DNA from 2 places in the Fictibacillus sp. 7GRE50 genome. Region 2 is predicted to be linked to the other one. Evidence: riboswitches for the same ligand, from Rfam matches in the RefSeq annotation. Region 2 holds a riboswitch; the other holds the start of a gene.
The links. A riboswitch is a leader RNA that binds a small molecule or an ion and turns the genes downstream of it on or off. The one in region 2 is predicted to bind cyclic di-GMP.
Positions count from the first base shown of each region.

Region 1: another riboswitch for cyclic di-GMP. It lies ahead of IHV12_RS14825 (GGDEF domain-containing protein); the one in region 2 lies ahead of IHV12_RS04990 (anti-repressor SinI family protein).

Region 1 covers NZ_JACZDW010000003.1:716,050-725,004, forward strand. The annotation lists gene addB (helicase-exonuclease AddAB subunit AddB) at 1-1,029, opposite strand, end outside; gene IHV12_RS14820 (GGDEF domain-containing protein) at 1,241-2,314, opposite strand; gene IHV12_RS14825 (GGDEF domain-containing protein) at 2,383-3,333, opposite strand; cyclic di-GMP riboswitch class I at 3,519-3,607, opposite strand; gene IHV12_RS14830 (serine/threonine protein kinase) at 3,686-4,339, opposite strand; gene IHV12_RS14835 (hypothetical protein) at 4,447-4,806, opposite strand; gene IHV12_RS14840 (hypothetical protein) at 4,823-5,032, opposite strand; gene IHV12_RS14845 (N-acetylmuramoyl-L-alanine amidase) at 5,190-5,846, opposite strand; gene IHV12_RS14850 (MarR family winged helix-turn-helix transcriptional regulator) at 6,121-6,558, shown strand; gene IHV12_RS14855 (MDR family MFS transporter) at 6,629-8,245, shown strand; gene IHV12_RS14860 (GNAT family N-acetyltransferase) at 8,829-8,955, opposite strand, start outside.
Region 2 covers NZ_JACZDW010000001.1:1,035,320-1,044,274, forward strand. The annotation lists gene IHV12_RS04980 (hypothetical protein) at 1-1,268, shown strand, start outside; partial or broken gene IHV12_RS23030 (sigma-70 family RNA polymerase sigma factor) at 1-13, shown strand, start outside; gene IHV12_RS04985 (NAD(P)H-dependent flavin oxidoreductase) at 1,336-2,310, opposite strand; cyclic di-GMP riboswitch class I at 2,515-2,601, shown strand; gene IHV12_RS04990 (anti-repressor SinI family protein) at 2,644-2,775, shown strand; gene IHV12_RS04995 (helix-turn-helix domain-containing protein) at 2,873-3,193, shown strand; gene IHV12_RS05000 (STAS domain-containing protein) at 3,372-4,415, shown strand; gene IHV12_RS05005 (hypothetical protein) at 4,636-4,893, shown strand; gene IHV12_RS05010 (hypothetical protein) at 5,179-5,481, shown strand; gene IHV12_RS05015 (NlpC/P60 family protein) at 5,551-6,204, opposite strand; gene IHV12_RS05020 (DUF6843 domain-containing protein) at 6,378-7,244, opposite strand; gene IHV12_RS05025 (ABC transporter ATP-binding protein) at 7,349-8,062, opposite strand; gene IHV12_RS05030 (ABC transporter permease) at 8,059-8,955, opposite strand, start outside.

The sequences.
Region 1 (8,955 bases), on a different contig from region 2:
CCTATATCCGTGGTCACGAACGAGTTCTGCGATTTTCCTTGCCGCTCCTTCAACTTCAGACCGAACATTTACAGCTGCCGCTACTCCAACACCTTCATGTTTGGAAGATGGTATGGCCGGCCTTCGATCATACTGCTCTTCGATATGAGCGATAGCACTTGAATTATACTTAGGCTTTTCATGAAGATAGATTGGTTCCTCAACGAATACACCAAGTTCTTTGGCCTGTGCTGTTAGCGTCTGAGCCGTCTTTTTCGTCATATAAAACAAATCTAGCTCATGAGGTTCTGACTCCATAGTAAAAGATTCATCGACAGTGAGTGCAATGGTCACTTTTTTGGCGTGTGCCAGTAATCCCGCTATAACTTCAAGTTCTTGTGGAGTAAACGAATGAAATCCATCTATGTAAATTTCACTTTCTTTAATGCTCTCGGATAAAGGAATCTTTGCTTGAAGCAAACGTAAATAATCTTCTGAATCTACATACTTCCCAATCAGTGCCTCATCCAAGGAGCTCGAAATGACACTCAGATCTGATAATTTATCCTGAAGCACTTTTTTATTATTTTCTTTTTGACCGAGAGAAAGCAGTGTTTCAGCATTCCACGAAAGATCTTCTGCACTAACACAATATCGTTTAAGTTCTGTAGTCATCAACTCAAGTAATTCGTAAAAACCACTTTGTTCAGAGGCTTTTCGAAAGATTTTAAGATCTTCTTTTTTATGCTCGACGATTTTCCGAAGCATCATTCTTATTCCAGTAGATGTGATGTGCATTCTTGTCAAACCACCGGTCTCACCAAGAATACGCCAAGCAAGCCTTGAAAAACTAAAGACTTGCGCACGCATCATTCCGGATAATTCTGGCGTTGATGCAAGCTTATACTCCGATTGAAAGGTCATCTGATCTGGTACAAGATAGATGATCGGATTTCCTGAAGGACGTTCTGTAAGTTCTCTTTGGATCTCCTTAAATACAGAGTGGGACTTTCCGCTGCCGGATCGTCCCAAAATAAATTGCAAACTCATTATGTTCATCCCCTGTTCCGCACTTGAATTCTAACTTCATTATCTCATAATCTACTATGACATCAAAGGCTACGACCTTTAAAAAGAAGCACATCCTCCTGGTAGTTATAGGATAGTTACGTAAACGAATAATATTTGTAAAAGGCAGATACCATCATTTCGGGTAGACGAGAGTGCACCAAGGAACGAAAAACATAAAAAAGGAAAACCGCTATATTGATAGCTGATTTTCCTCCATTGTGACCGTATCCAATTTTAACGTATTTCTTCCTGCCGCCTTTGCCTCGTATAGCAGCACATCAGCTCTATGAATCATTTGCGAAGGCTTCTCACCTTCTACATAACTCGCAATGCCATAACTAAGTGTAACAGGTAACTCATTATCACCTGATATATATGGAAAGGTTTCTAAATGCTTATTGATCGTTTCAATCGTATTTTTCACTTCTGTTCTGCATGTAGTATGGAGAATCCAGGCGAACTCTTCTCCACCGTAACGATAAGCTTCTCCTTCTTTTAAAGAAATGAAACGTTTAAACGTTGCACCTACAAGCTTGAGCACCTCATCACCAATTAAATGGCCGTGCTGATCGTTAAACATTTTAAACCGATCAATATCACATAATACAAGTGTAAAAGGTTTATTCTGTTTTGTTTTTTCCAATACGTCCTCTTGAAATTTCCGATGATTCAGCAAACCTGTTAAATAGTCTTGTTCAGATTGAAGCTGATACATATTCTTCTCGAAATAATATTGTCTTTCTTTTGAGGCAATCACACCGCCGTAAAAAGCGATCAACCATAAGAAGATGCTCTTCATTAAAAATTCAAAGGAAGAGAGCGTGTTCATATACCCACTATCTCTTATAAAAAAGTAACAGAGAATGGTAAAACTCACTGTTCCTACTATAAAAGCGCCCTTTAACCTCCAATACAGAGCAGCATGGATAACGATTAGGTAACCAACAGCAACAAACGCACTATCAGCTCCACCAGTAAGCTGCATCAACCATGCATAAGCAAGACAATCAAAAACAATTCCACCTCTTGTAAAAACACGGTAGTACAGTGACGTCTCTGGCAATCGGTGTAATACAATTTGTGTGGATGTCATATATATAATGCCGATTATAAAAAGGATCGGAAAAGTTTCCGTTTCATAATTCAAAACGCTTGATATAGGTTGATAATAAAAAACAGGTATGCAAAGAATTAAAAAGAACCACCGTAACAAAGATGATATGGTTTCAGAACGGTGTTCCGTAATCGTAAATGAATCTTTCATGCATTCAACTTCCTTTACGTTATACGATCTGCGAAAAACATAGCAGAAAGGCCCATTATTTTACATGATCAAATCAGTGATTTATTCTCACTTCTAGCTCTTTTGTTCGTGTACATACGCTCATCAGCAAGCTGCAGGTAATAGTCTATGTTTTCACATGCATCTGCAAGTAATTCTATTGCACCATATGCCAATGAGATGGATTCATTCCAAACGATAAGCTGACTTTCTAGTTTTTCAGTTAAGATGTATGCTTCATCTTCAGTAATTCCTGGTAAGAGAAAAACAAATTCATCTCCACCGAATCTAAATCCAGAGAACAATTTTAGTCGCTTTGAAAGTTCTGCGATCTGCTGAAGTATCTCGTCACCCGCGTGATGCCCTAGCTCGTCATTGATTAATTTAAAGTTATTGATATCAAACATGACAAGTGTAAGAGGAAGCTTAAGTCTATTTGCCTTTTCTAGCTCCTTTTCTAAACAATCATAAAAGTAGCGACGATTATACAGATTTGTTAATGGATCACGAATGCTAATCTCCTTAAGATCTTTAAACTGTTGAGAAGAGAAACCGCTTAGAAACCCTGTAACAGCATGGTGAGAAATCCGGTTCCAGCGATCTAACATAAATAGTTGTATAACTAACGGCTCGTTGGACGTTGCTTTTTTCACTTCAAATAAAACGGATTCACTAATACTCGTTGTAAAACACGCAAGTGCTTGATGAGGAATTCGTTGATGCCTTAAAAAATGAATACCTGATCGAAACGCTTTCTGCTCTCCTTGTTTTAAAAAGGATTTGAATCGTTCTTCTTCTAAAAACACTGCATGCACAATCCCGCGTAAAAATTTCTCTAGTATCTTCTCGTATTGCTCAACAAAACCGTTTAGAAACGTATGAAAGTCTTCATTTTTTCTTAGATGTTCTTTGTGTGTATGTATCATGGCTGGAATAGACTTCATAAATTCTGGTAACAAGTTTTTTTTGAGTGCGCGTAAGTCTAGTTGGAAGTTTTCCATTCTACAACCCCTCAAATCCCTCAAAAATTACATACAAAAAGCCATCACCTAATAAAGGGAATGGCTTCAATTTATGTTTTAGATACTTTTAACCTCTATGAACACATTATTCCTGCAGAGAAACTACAAAATATGAGAATAAAGCTTCATAGAAACGCTTGTGTCTAAACACGAGTCCGTTTCCCTTTGGCAACCGGCTGCCATTGCATGTTCACCATACTTTAGGCCCATAGCTTTGCGTCCCAGCTTTTCAACTGGTTTGCCCTTAATAACAAAGGTTTTTATTGATTTATAGTTATTATATCCTACTAAGGTAATTTGTGCCAATGATTTTAATAGTTCTTTAATCCTATTATTTTAGGCTTTGTTTTTTGGATATTTTTAACTTTCTATAGTACCTATACCCAATCCTTACTCCATTCAAAACAATATAAGGAATCTTTATTGGAAAGTAATACAGCGTTTTCTTGTAAAATGTAAAATAAGCTTTCCTTAAATCTTTCCATTTCCTGCAAGTTTCGTATCGGCTAAAATCAGATACGTCTACAATAATTCCTCTATTATTGGATATCATGACATTTTTTCCATGTACATCGTTAGGAAACAATCCTTTGTCTTTTGCATGCCTCACTGCTTCATCGATGTCATAAATCACATTTTCAGGAATTTTTACACCTTTATGCACACAGTCGTACAGAGTCATTCCTTCAATACGTTTTAAGATTAAAAAACGTTGTTCGGAATAATAACAAACAGAAAATCCAGGGTGTGTTCCTAGTCGATCATAAACCTTTTTTTCCTCTAATAATCCATGCTCATCCCTGCCGTAAATCTTAACTACATATGCTGGATGATCAGGATGTGAAAACACAGCTGCATAGTTCCCACAGCCCAGCATCTGCCAAGGGTGTGGTGTATTCACCGGACATACCGGATCAAATGGGCTGCGGCTTTCAATCATTATTTCTCTGTTCAATTGTCTAGCTAGCTGGATAAAGTGTTCCATAAGGTTCCTCAATTCAAATTCTAATCCTATTATCATCATCTTATGTTTCTGCAATACGTTCATTGTATACAGATGTTATCGAAAATGAAACTGGCATGCTTTATCCATTATTCTACGGTCACTTGTAGATAAGAAAGCATAAGTGTTTCTGCTTTGTTTTTTAGATGAATGTTTGGAAACCTCATAATTTCACGATAACCCCTAATAAAGATTTCATATTCTGTAATATCTTCCTCACGGCGTGCATCCATAACTTTAATTCTTCTTTTTCTCAATTCAATTCGTACATCAAATAGATCTTTGCTGATTTGATTCATAATTTGTTCTACTAATGCAACGTATGGCTGTCTCAATTTAAATGGAGAGCCGCAAATAATCTGCAGATCGCGATTAAACACTGTAAGTAAAATCGGATACATCACAAATTTTTCAATAAGCGAACGCTCTTCTTCGCTTCCATATTGCACGACAATCCCCCCAATCTCAAGAAGACAAAAAACGTGAATGTACGGATAATATGTTTCTTATGTGAAAACTTCGAATCTGCTTTTTTGCCGAGCAGTATCCCTTTATTGTATGACCGTCGAAAGAGTATGGAATTACAAAACGGTGCGAGATATCACCTTTTTGCGAGAGGTAGATCATTTCTATTCCAACCCGTTCTTGAATGCATCTCATTAATAAGTTAGTCATGAAGCAACCTCCTTTTTTATATTATATGCGAACAAACGTTCTTTTTATACTAGAAAAAAATACCTGCCTTACTTAAGAGGCAAGTATTTTTGTCTTATTTACTATTACCTGGAATGAAAATCAACTACTCTCGAGGCTGTTTTCGCATTGATTGTTTCTAGGAGTAATCAATATGAACAGCAAATCCTGCAGATTTAGCTTTTCGAGAAAGGTTTTCGGCATTCTCTCTAGATGTGAATGCCCCAATCTGCACCTTATAGAGCTTTTCTTCTGCAGTGACAAGTTCTTTAAACTCGTTCTGGTTAACAACAAATTTTTTTAGCTCATACTTAACATCCTCAATGAAAAATGGAAATGTTTTATCATATTGATGAAAACAGTTTAAAGGATCTGTCCTTCTTTTTGGGTCTAGCTGAAAGTGCCCTTTTATGTCCCGCGCAGGGTCCCATTGGTACATCTCACATAAATACGCAAAAAACCATACATAACGGCTGTAAGCTTTGTTAAAATCTATGGAAGGTCCATAGCATAACTCTACCCCAATCGCCCATTCATTAGCATCCGATACGTTAGAGCGAACGTGCCAAGCTTTTTCTTGCAATGGAATGATCATCAATATCTGTTTATCATCTATGATTACGTGTGCAGAAGCCTCTAGTTGTCTGCTGTTGAAATATTCGTAGTTCTGTTGAGCCGTAGAGTTAGGGTTACCAGTATCGTGCGCAACCGCATAGCGTGGTATACGGTTACCTCCTGGACGCTGCTTCCATTCTTTATTAATATGTTTAGTTGTAATCTGATACTTTACTTTCATACCAACACCTCCCATTTATTTAAATTAGAAGTGTTTGTTTATACAAAAAAAGAGCCATTAAGGCTCATTTTTTTACATTCCACCTGGTTGTGATTGTGTTGTGATCGCCCAAACCCAGTAAGCTGCTCCGATCAAAAATCCAAAGCCTAAAAGCACAAAAAATAATGTTGAATTTTTCATAATCCGTGTCTCCCCAAACCTTTTGCTTTCTTTCTTATTAAATATAAATTATCATATACTAGTAGAAGAAGAAACAAAAAGCAAGGGTGTTAAAATGGAAAATAGAGAACAAACCCCATTAAGAAATGATTTAGAGCGCGAATTGGAAATGAGTTTACGTAGACTTTTTCGTACGTTAAGAAAAGGTTTGAACGAAGTGTACTCAGATTATATCCCAAGCAATGAGTTTGCTGTTCTTCAGACTTTATTTATTCAAAGTCCTCTGATGGCTTCCGAAATCGCTAACGAATTAAAAGTTTCATCAAGCCATATTACCGCGGTTACGGATCGGCTTGTTGGAAAGAATTATATTCAGCGTGTACGATCAGATTCAGACCGTCGGATCGTCTATTTGGAAATTACTGAAGATGGTAGAGAAATTGCACGAAAAATGGATAACATTAAAAATAACTACCTAGAAAAAAAGTTTGCTGCTTTAACAGATGGAGACATAAAACAAATGATAGAATCTTCAACAAAACTGCTTGATTAATGAAGCAGTTTTCTTTTTAACAAATAATTCACATTGTGAATTATTTACAACATGAATAGGAGGATGATGCATGGAACATCTTGAAATGCGGCGGAAAGTTATTATCATGCTTTCCATCATGTCTGCTATGCTTTTTGCTGCGTTAAACCAAACAATTGTTGGTACGTCCTTACCAAAAATCATTGCTGATCTTGGAGGAATAGAATACTACAGCTGGGTTTTCACGATTTTCATGCTCACTTCAAGTATCACTGCTATTTTAGTTGGAAAATTATCAGACATTTACGGAAGAAAGCCATTTATCCTTTTAGGGATTGGAGTGTTTACGGCAGGTTCGCTTTTATGCGGCATATCTGGAAGCATCCTTGAGCTCATCTTATACAGAGGTGTTCAAGGCTTTGGTGGCGGTATGATCATGTCAACGGCTTTCACAGCAGTTGGGGATCTATTTCCACCTCGCGAACGCGGCAGATGGCAAGGGATAATGAGCAGTGTTTTCGGTTTAGCTAGCGTATTTGGTCCTACATTAGGCGGATACATCGTTGATCACTTTCATTGGCACTGGGTATTCTGGATCTTTCTTCCCTTTGGCCTCGTCGCTTTTGCTGCTATCTACTTTTTATTTCCTTCTGTACAAAGAAAAGAGAAAGAATCTATTGATTACACAGGTTCTCTGCTACTAACATTAACAATGGTTCCTCTTCTCCTTTCATTCACCTGGGCAGGAAATGAATACGATTGGGTATCTCCAGAGATCATCGGACTTTTCACTGTAACGATCGTAGCTTTCTTTTTGTTTGTGCTAACAGAAAAGCGTGTATCAAGTCCTGTTCTACCACTTGATATGTTCAAAAATAAAGTGTTCACCGTTTCTAATATAATCGGATTCTTTTTAGGAGCAGGCATGTTTGGGTCCATCATGTATATGCCTTTCTTTATACAAGGAGTGATGGGAACATCTGCTACTAAATCCGGGTTTGTAATGATGCCATTAACACTTGCAATGGTTGCAGGAAGCACGATAAGTGGGCAGATTATAACTAAGACAGGCAAGTACAAGAAATTGGCTATGCTTGGATTGTTCATCATGGTCAGTGGTATGACAAGCATGCATTTTATGGATACTCAAACGACTAATACGACAGCAATCATGAATATGATCCTCGTAGGTTCAGGACTTGGAATCGCGTTTCCCATCTTCACCTTAACTGTGCAGAACGCAATTCAACATAAATATTTAGGTGTTGCGACCTCTTCTGTTCAGCTGTTCAGACAGCTGGGTGGTACGATTGGTGTTTCAATCATGGGAAGTGTTATGAATAACTCTCTAGCCGATCACTTTAACAAAGAGTCCCAAAAGTTAGTCGCCTCTTCTCCCAGTGTTACACCTGAGATGAGCGAGCAGATTAAAGAGCTTGCAAATCCTCAAGTGCTGCTGAACCAAGAAGCTGTTTTAGAAAAATTTAATGCTTTACCTCCGGAATCATTAAATATGATTAAACAAGTACTTGGTATTTTGCGTGAGTCTTTAAGTTATGCATTAAACGGTGTTTTCTTAACCGGCGCAATCGTTATTGGCACTGCATTCATATTAACCTTCTTCTTCTTAAGAGAAATACCACTAAGAACTTCAAATGAAGAAAAGAATGCCTCAAGTGAACAAGCCGAAGAACGGAAGCTTGGTTAGTTAACAAAAGAAAGAAAAGGCTGTTTTCGTAAACTTTGTTGCTTTTGGAAGTGTTGATTTCCGTTCCAGGCTCCTCGCTTTCCACGGGGCAGACGCTGAGCCACATTCGCACGTTTCACTCTTAAGTGTCTCAGCTGTCTAGTTGCAGTGGCTAGCCCCTCGAGGTCAAAAGTTTAACGGTCAAGAAGGCAAAGTGCGCCTTCATTGCCCATTCAACTTTTGCTTGTCGGGGCTGAACGAGCCACTTCCACTTTTCAAGCTGCCCGGCTTAAGAAGTTCCTTGCTCCTGCGTCTACAAGTGATGCTTCGTAGTAAACTTCCTCGTCGCATGCCTTGCATGGAGTATCTCAGGTGGTAGGCACACACCTTCCACTTCAATCAATTATCAAAGGTGACAAAGAGTTTAAAGCAACAATCTTTTAGAAAAGTGCCAAAGAGAAAGACGGCAGAATCGCTAGAGTTGATTCTGCCGTCTTTTTTTTCGCTATTGGACACATCATTCTTCGGGCTGCCCTCAACGTCCTAGCCGAGAGTTACGCATCTTCACTTCATTCAATTGTCAGAGGAGAAAAAGATTTGAAAGTTATTTCACTACTTCTTGGTTTTTTTGGGTTTCTGTTGTTTGGACTGAATAGTTCATACTCCAAAATCCAATATCTTTAAAGCCTAAACGCTTATATATCGACCCTGCTTTAGGATTATCATAGAAA
Region 2 (8,955 bases):
AAAAAAAACTTAAAGACCTTAGACAAACATTAGATCAACAAATTTCTATAAATCCCGTTTTCACGAAAAAAGATGAAGTAAATATTTTACTTTCTATACAGAACTCATCATTCAACAAAAAAGCTGGAAAGAAAAAAAATATCTTTCTTCCAAAACTCCTGACAGCAGCTCTTTTTGCTGGGGTTGTTTTTACCTCTTATACATTGATTAACACGTATTTGGAACCCCAAACGGCGATAGAAATTAAGAAAGAAAATAAGAAACCTAAAGTCCATTACGCTCAGGAGTTAACCCAGGCTTCCAGTACGCTGTCTTTTGAGGTTAGTAAAAGAGAACTTACCATCTCAGGAACGGTTGTAAATACGACAAACTATAATAGTGAACCGGTTCAGGCAAAAGTAAATATCTTAGATGAAGATGTAGCAAAAGCTTTAGGAGCAGAAAGCTTAATTATAGAAACACCTACTAATCAAATAATAAAACCCAATGAAAGTTACTCTTTTAAGAAGGTAGTCACTGTTGACCTTAGTATTATTGATGAAAACACATTTAAGGATGCCGTAGAAGTAGAAATATACAGCAAGGAAAATATACTAACCTCGTTCGTTATAAATGATATAACTTATCTACCAAATGAAGAAAAAGAGGTAAAACCACCAGAAGAGAAACCTATAGCAGAAGAAAAAAATGATGAGTCTACTGACACACCTGACAATACAACGATTAACGAAGAAATACTCAAAGAACCAATCGAAGAGTTAGACGAAGAGTCCGCTATAGTAGAAAAACCTGAAGAAATAAAAGAACAAAAGAAAACTCCTTTTGATAAAGTAAATGTTTCTTATCAAGGAGGTAAGTACTATTTAAATGGTGTAACTACCGAAATGACTTTAGAAGAAACCGTAAAAGTCCTCGGGCTTTATGATCAAAAGTATATTTCAGATGTAGAATATGATGCCCAAAACACATATAGTTGGAAAACCAAAATTAACAATAATCCTCCGTATGACTTTCTAAGTATCAACTATTTGGATGAAAATAAATCTTTTTATCTAAGCATTTATCTTCAAAAGCGAGAAAGAGATGAGTTAGTAAACCAGCTAGGAAAGCCATACCATATCCTAACTTCAAGTGGAAGTGTATTCTATTATTCAGAGAGTTCGAAGCAATTACTTGATATTTCTAGAGGAGTTGCAGAAACCAAAGATCTCTATAGAGTAGATCTTCGAATAAAAGATGATCCAAGCTATTTAAAAGATTTTAAATAAACTTCCCCCAAAATCACGTTTATACAGTGTGGTTTTGGGGGATTTAGTTCTAAAAGACTAATACAATTTATGGAATAATGCTCATAGCTTCCTTTGTATTCAATGCTTTTTTATACTCAGCTTTTAGGTCATCTACTACTTCCTGAATCGTAGCAATTTTCTTCACACTACCGACACCTTGCCCTGCTGACCAGATATCTTTCCATGCTTTTGCTTTGGATTCAGAGAAAGAGAGATCAATAGAATCTTTTTTCATCAAGTTTTCTACATCAAATCCCGCTTTATGTAGGGATGGTAGCAGGTAGTTTCCTTTTATTCCACTAATTGCGTCTGTATAAACAAGATCCTCTAAAGTAGATTCAATCAACATCTGCCTGTAGTCTTCACTAGCTGAAGATTCTTGAGTAGCTATAAAGCGCGTTCCCATGTATACGAGATCTGCCCCAAGAATCTTGGCAGCCAGCATTTCTTCACCTGTAGAAATCGCCCCAGCTAGAATCGTCATCCCATCCCAGAATTCTTTTACTGCTTTTAAGAAAGCGAATGGATTTAACGTCCCACCATGGCCACCTGCTCCACTGCACACGAGTATTAATCCATCGATACCTGTTTTAGCAGCCTTACGCGCGTGATCAAGCGAGATAACGTCAGAGAATACGAGACCACCGTATCCGTGAACGATTTTTGTCACATCACTTGGATTACCTAGAGATGTAATTACTACTGGCGGCTTATATTTCTTTATTAGCTCTAAATCTTCCTCAAAACGTTTATTCGTACGGTGAACAATTAAATTAACACCCCATGGAGCTATCTTTGCCGAAGGATCTTCTTCCCTTGCTTTACTTAGCTCTTCTGAAATATGTTTCATCCAATTTTCTAATAGATCGGAGGTGCGTGCATTTAATAAAGGAAACGTCCCTATTATTCCGTTCTTGCAGCTTTCCAAGACCATATCGGGACTTGATACTAGAAACATTGGAGCATTTATGACGGGTAGACTGAGTTGATTCGACAAACTTAATGGCATTTTGTTAAACAAATTATTCATCCTTTCATTACTTAAATTATATTCTCAATTCTTAATGACATATCTTTCTACTACTTCAACAAAGTCTTAATCCAATCCTTTAAAGTGTTTGGTACTATTGTAATATTACATTTTTGTTACAGTCATTTTCTGACAACATTTTCTATTTAGCTTGTTTATAATCAATTTTAGTTAGGGAATTTTACCTAAAAATCCTTCAGACAAGGGCAAACATTTTCGAAAGAAATGGGCGCAAAGCCACGGGTCTAAGGCTTTTAAAGCTAAGATCGCCGGGTTACCTGGATTCCATTTACTTTACTTTCTGGAGGGGTTCTTGTGGAGAATATGTACTTAGATCAAGAATGGATAAAATTGATTAAAGAAGCGCGAGATCTCGGCTTTACAAAAGAGGAAATTATTCGTTTTTTGCAGAATCCCCATTTAGCATTAGAACACTGTCAATTACAAGGTAATTAATTTCCGTTTATAGTAAGCAAGTCGCAGTATTTATTTACTTCCCTTATGCTGAAAGATATAATAAAGGCAAATTATTTCTAAATGGGGATTGCAAATGATAATTGGTGAACGAGTAAAAAAATACCGTACTGAAAAAGGCCTCTCCATTACAGCATTGGCTGAAAAAGCAGGGGTAGCAAAATCTTATATAAGTGCACTAGAGCGAAATATTCAGCAAAATCCTTCCATCCAACTTCTCGAAAAGATCGCAGAGGTCCTTGATATTTCTGTTGATCACCTGATCAAAGAGGAAGTAAATAACGAAGAACTTGACCAAGAATGGGCCAATCTTGTAAAAGAAGCCATGGGTTCTGGTGTAAGCAAAGAGCAATTTAAAGAGTTTCTCGAATTTAACAAATGGAAGAACAAACAAAACTAACCACCTGATTTCATCAGGTGGTTTTTACGTGGTTTTCCCTTTACTGGTGTCTTCGTGGAATATACATAAGGAAGGTTTTGTATTTGTGTGGGGTCAGACCCCACACAAATGTTTAATGTTTATAGAATTAGGGTACGGGAAAAGGGTGCCTACTATTTTTGTCTATGGAGGATTATAAATGAAGCAGTCGCCAAATGAACTAATGGATTCTCAAAAAAGTGTAGATGTTAATGGTTCTTCTTTTCATTGGGACACAGCAAAAGGTATTTTTCAATTTGAAGGCCAAGATGTAATGCTGTTTTGGATTGATTCAGCATTCAAGGTGTTCCTAGATTCCATCGAAGAGATTACAGGAGAAGGAACTGCGGACCTTGTTTTTGAAACAGCTGGATATCGGACAGGGTTAATCGTTAGTGATTTTTACATAAGAACGATCGGAAATATTGAGATTTCCGCTGAATCATTACCTACCATTTATGCATCAGCGGGTTGGGGTAAAACATACATAGAGCTTGATGTTAAAAAGAAAGAAGCGATCATTACGATTACGAACAGCTGGGAAACGAAAGTTAAAAAAGCGCAGAACAGCAAACGCATGGGGCGATTCTTACCTGGCCATTGGGCTGGCGTTTTCACAGGACTCTTTCAAACCAACATGTGGTATGAGGTCCTAGAAAACGAAGCCGACCCTAACACGCTAAAATTAGCAATCTCAGAATCACATATAACACCAAATGATAACATCCGCGATCTCGTTCAACGGGATGAACAGCATGAAATTATGAAGCTAGAAGCTATGGTTGAAGACCGCACAAGAGAATTAACCGATTTGATTAGGGAGATTTCCTCTCCTATTATTCCGGTAACCGATCATATTGTGGTTATTCCCTTAATCGGTAAATACAATGAGCTCCGTTCTAAAGATATGTTAGAGCATACTCTGACTTCACTGCCTCAACACAAAGCAAAATTTGTTATCTTAGACCTAACCGGTATTAAGTCTATTGATTCTGAAATGGTGGATATGTTGAACAAGCTTGTTTCTTCTGCTCGATTGTTTGGAATGGAAACGTTATTGGTCGGGATCTCACCTGAATTAAGTATAGAAATAACGAAACACCAGTATTCTCTTGGAGAAAGTACATATTTTAGAAATCTGAAGCACGCCATACACTTTGCCTTTGCAAAGGAAGGCATGCTCATACAAGAACCTACGAAGTAACGAAAATCCACCCTGCGGTTGCAGCGTGGATTTTTTGTTAGGCACTAGTACCTGCTGTTTCCCTTGTATTTCTGAAAAGAACAAATTGAAGGGATTTGTAATTGTATGGGGTCAGACCCCCATTTCTATTAAACCCCATCATTCGTCTAAGCAACTTGTCTTCCTCTACATATGATATACAGAAACCGAAACCAGTTGGAAGTCGGTATCAATTTGTGAGGTGAAACGATTAATGTGTTATAAGTGTGGAGACTACGACCACTGCAAACATGAGAAGCACGAGAAGCATGAAAAAGTTGAGAAGTGTTACAAGAAAGTAGAATGGGTTTGTGAAGAATCTTCTTCTTCATCATCCTCTTCATCTTCGTCCTCTTCTTCATCTTCTAGCTACGAAGTGTTGAAGTGCAAAAAGTTCAAAAAAGCTAAGAAAAAGCAACATCATTGCTGCTGCGATCCTTGGGCAAGAATCTTGTTCTAGGATAAGAATTAGAAGTACAAACTCTGGTTTGTACTTCTATTCTTCTATATATATCTATCAAAAAATTAGACTTTACCTAATAAAATCATTTTTTAATAAAATATCCCTAAATATTTATTAACCTATAGCCGATAAAGAATAAGAGACTGTTAATTTTCCTTCGTAGTGAAAAACCTTGTAACACTACATTCTTAATCATTGTAATTAAATGCCTTAATTAAACAGACTTAATACCCAAAAATAAATTTATTATTCTAATTTACTTTTAACACGGAGGCTTTTTGTATGAATAAACAAGTTGGAATTAAATTTACATATTATCGCATGGGAACGACCATCTCTATTATGACTGACTTTGAAAACATGGCAGATTTATCTGATAAAGGTCTAGAACATGTAGCGCAAGATTGTATAGATGAAGTGTATAGAGCAACAGAACTTGATCTAACCAAATTATCCCAACCCTATCCTGCAACACAATTTTGTTTCTTTTCAGAGTTAAGTTACCATTCTGATCAAACCATTACTGAAAAGAATAGAACGAATGTGATCAGCACGAAAAGCGAAAAGAAAGAACTAGTTTACTAATTTATCAGTACAAAAAAGAGGAATGACCACTACATGAGCGGAGTCATTCCTCTTCCTCTTCTAAAAGAATTACAGACGCTTTGTCCCTAAGTAACGCGGCTTCCAATAAGTGTTGTTCATGTCTGAAATCGTTACGCCAGTGGAAGAACCAGCGTGAATGAACTTTCCATTACCTACATAGATCCCCATATGTGAAGCTCCAGAATCTGTCGTTGAGAAGAATACAAGATCCCCTATCCCTTGAGTGGAAACGCGATACCCTGTTTGGTTCCACATGTCTTTCACCGTACGTGGCAGAACGATATTGTGAGAGTTTTTAAAAACATAGTTGATGTAACCTGAACAGTCAAACCCGGCAGTTGTCGTTCCACCCCATACATAAGGAGTTCCTTGGAAACGTTTTGCATAATCAACTAGATAGGCATTGTTAACATTATAGACTCCTAGTTTGTTAAACGTATTTCGACCTGCAATCCCGTCTGCCGACAATCCTTTGGCACGCTGAAAGCTCATTACTGCACTCTTTGTATATGACCCAAAGTATGTCGTTGTTGAACCGCTATATGTAAAATAACCTTTATCTCGCAATATTGTTTGAAGTGTTTTCACATCTGAGTGTGTCATTGTTGGACGAAGTGTTTGATCTCCTATATTTGCAAACGCCTGTAGTGGCGACAATAATAAACTAGCACCTAAAACTGATGTAACTATCCATTTTTTCATTATTTATCCCAAACTCCTTTGATTTTCCAAGTAATCTATTATTATCCTACAATAAATAATAGGACTTGTGTTTTACGCTTCCGTTACGGAAAATAGGAATTTGGTCTGCTTGTAAAATCATGTCGAATTTAGTATTGAGCTAAAATAATTATTTTACTGGACACTTTTGACCCTTAATAGCCAAAATCTCCAAGGCCTTCTCGCTGAAGGATTTCTTCTATTTCAAGACTATAATCCTCTCCATACATATTTCCATTTATATAAAAATCATCTGTACATCCGTTCTTTTTAACAGTAAGATTTGAAAATTGGAACTCCTGTTCATCATTTGAAATAGAACCTGAACTACCTATGTGAACACACTTCTCATCAATTTTTACTCTTTCACCATTTTTATCTACAAAATAATATTTATTTTTAATCGTCCCCTCTGCTTGAGGTAACGAAGTAAGGGCATAACCTTGATCGTTTACTTGAATCACGTTATAGTCTCCCATTTTTTTTGCTTTTGGCTCTTCCTTTATGTTATATATTACCGTTACTTTTCCCTCGTAGTTTGATGGAATAAGAAAATATTCAAGTGTTTCCTTTTCTAACTGCTCTTGGAGATAAAACGATGAGTAAACAACAAGTACAGCAAACCCAACCACAAATATGCAATTCAGTATCATTCTTCTCCATGTAAAGTTTGATTTTCTCATCTGCCACTCTTCAGACAAGAAAAAGAGAACGGCACATATAACTGCAAATGTATTAAATTCTCCTATGAAGACAAAAGAAATAGAAGCAAAAATAATATGTAAAAAGCCTGACAGCAAAAATTGGAATTTAATCATTTTACTAGTTAAGTAATCTATTAAGAGAGATACTGGTATGCCGTACATAAAGTTACCAACTATAGCAAAGATAAAGACAATGATTAAAAAGGATAAATCATCTACTGAACTTAATTCATTGATAGAGTAAATACCTAATAACACGGGTAGTAAAAGAGATGCTACCATAGCTGATTTTATTTTTCTCGATAGTTTATCTTCCATTTTCCTGCTCCTAATTTGTGAATACTTTCACATACATTTTATCACGTTAGTACTGGTAATGGAATATTCAGGATAAAAAAGAAGCCTGCTATTACTAGCAGACTTCATCCAACAATCTCTCCAAGCGTTTCCGCAAAATTTTCCGACTGCGCAACGGAACCGAACTGGCGCACTTTTTGCTTCGATCCATAAAAAAGCAGTTCCCCCTCTTTTAAAATTAAAAAAGAAGTACACAATGTTTCGAGCTCTTGTGCGTCATGACTGGAATAGAGGATGGTCTTCCCTTCCCGTCCCAGCTGGCGCAAATCGTTTACGATCTCTTGTTTTGCTGATATATCGATTCCGACGGTCGGTTCATCCAGAATCAATAGGTCCGGATCATGAAGCATCGCGATTAAGATGTTCAGCTTTCTCTGGTTACCACCAGACAGATGCTTCACTTTTTTATCAAGGTGCTCAGCCAGTCGCCACTCCTCGCAGCGCTGCATCCATCTTTCTTCTGATGATCCCTTCGCCAACTTCGCAAAAAATCGTAAATTTTCACGCGTTGTTAGCTCATGATAGACGGCGATTTCTTGCGGTACGTAACCGATTTTCTGGCGAATTTTCTTTTGTTCTTTCCTTACATCAAGCCCATCGATCTGAACCGATCCGCCAGATCCTTTCATAAGGGTTGCAAGGATTCTCAAAAGCGTTGATTTACCTGCACCGTTCGGGCCAACAACGCCGACGGTTTCTCCTTTTTCAATAAAGAAGTTCATTTCTTTTAATACTTCTTTTCTACCAAACTTCTTCTTCAAATTTTCTGCTGCAATCAAGCGTTGTCACCTGCCTTTAAGGTTGAAAGTACGAATAATATAAAACTTAGACCTACAAATATAAAGGGAATCATTAACGTTTCTTGGTTTAACGAAGACACGATCCAATATTGCGGCGTCCACTCTGCAGCACGTTGTAAAAAGCTTGATAGCTCATCGCTCGGAAAGAAAGTTCCGCTTAGAAGCGATGTGCACAGTACGACAAAGAGTGTGATCGCTTGCCATGTGCGGTTGCTGTGCACAAAATAAGCAAACAGAAGAGATAATGCGTTTAGAAATAAGACGTAGCCAATCAAACTCAAAATCGTAGTCACGTTCAACGTTAACGCTTCTCTCCACCAGCCAAAACCGATCAATAAGATGAGCATGAGTAACTGTAAAAGCAGAACGCCTAGTGCATTTCCGAACCAGTACACTGAAAATCGACCAGCTGCATAAGGTACTCTCGACCGCATACCGGAGTCACGATCTTTAATCGGCCAGCTGTTATATAAAAAACTAAACAACATGATCAGTACGAGCATGCCTGGAACATAGATCGAGACATTGTTGCCATCCGCCTCTACGGAAGATTCCCTCGTAACACCAACTTTATAATCAATGGTCATAAGAGGCTTAGGCTCCCAATGTTTGTCGCTATACGCCCAAGCATCCTTCCAGACCTCAGCCTGCTCCTTTGCATCTAGCTTCTCGCTTTTTCCATATGTTTTTAAAACCGTGTTTGCGCCGTACGAATTACTCGATAATCGCTTCACTTCACTTGCAAAAATCTCACGCACTAATCCATGAGAAATTGAGCCTGACGAGAGCCACATCGTAACAAGCTCATCTTCATCATTTTTCTGTATACTGTCCATAAATCCTTCAGGTATAAAGAAACCGATGGCGGCTTC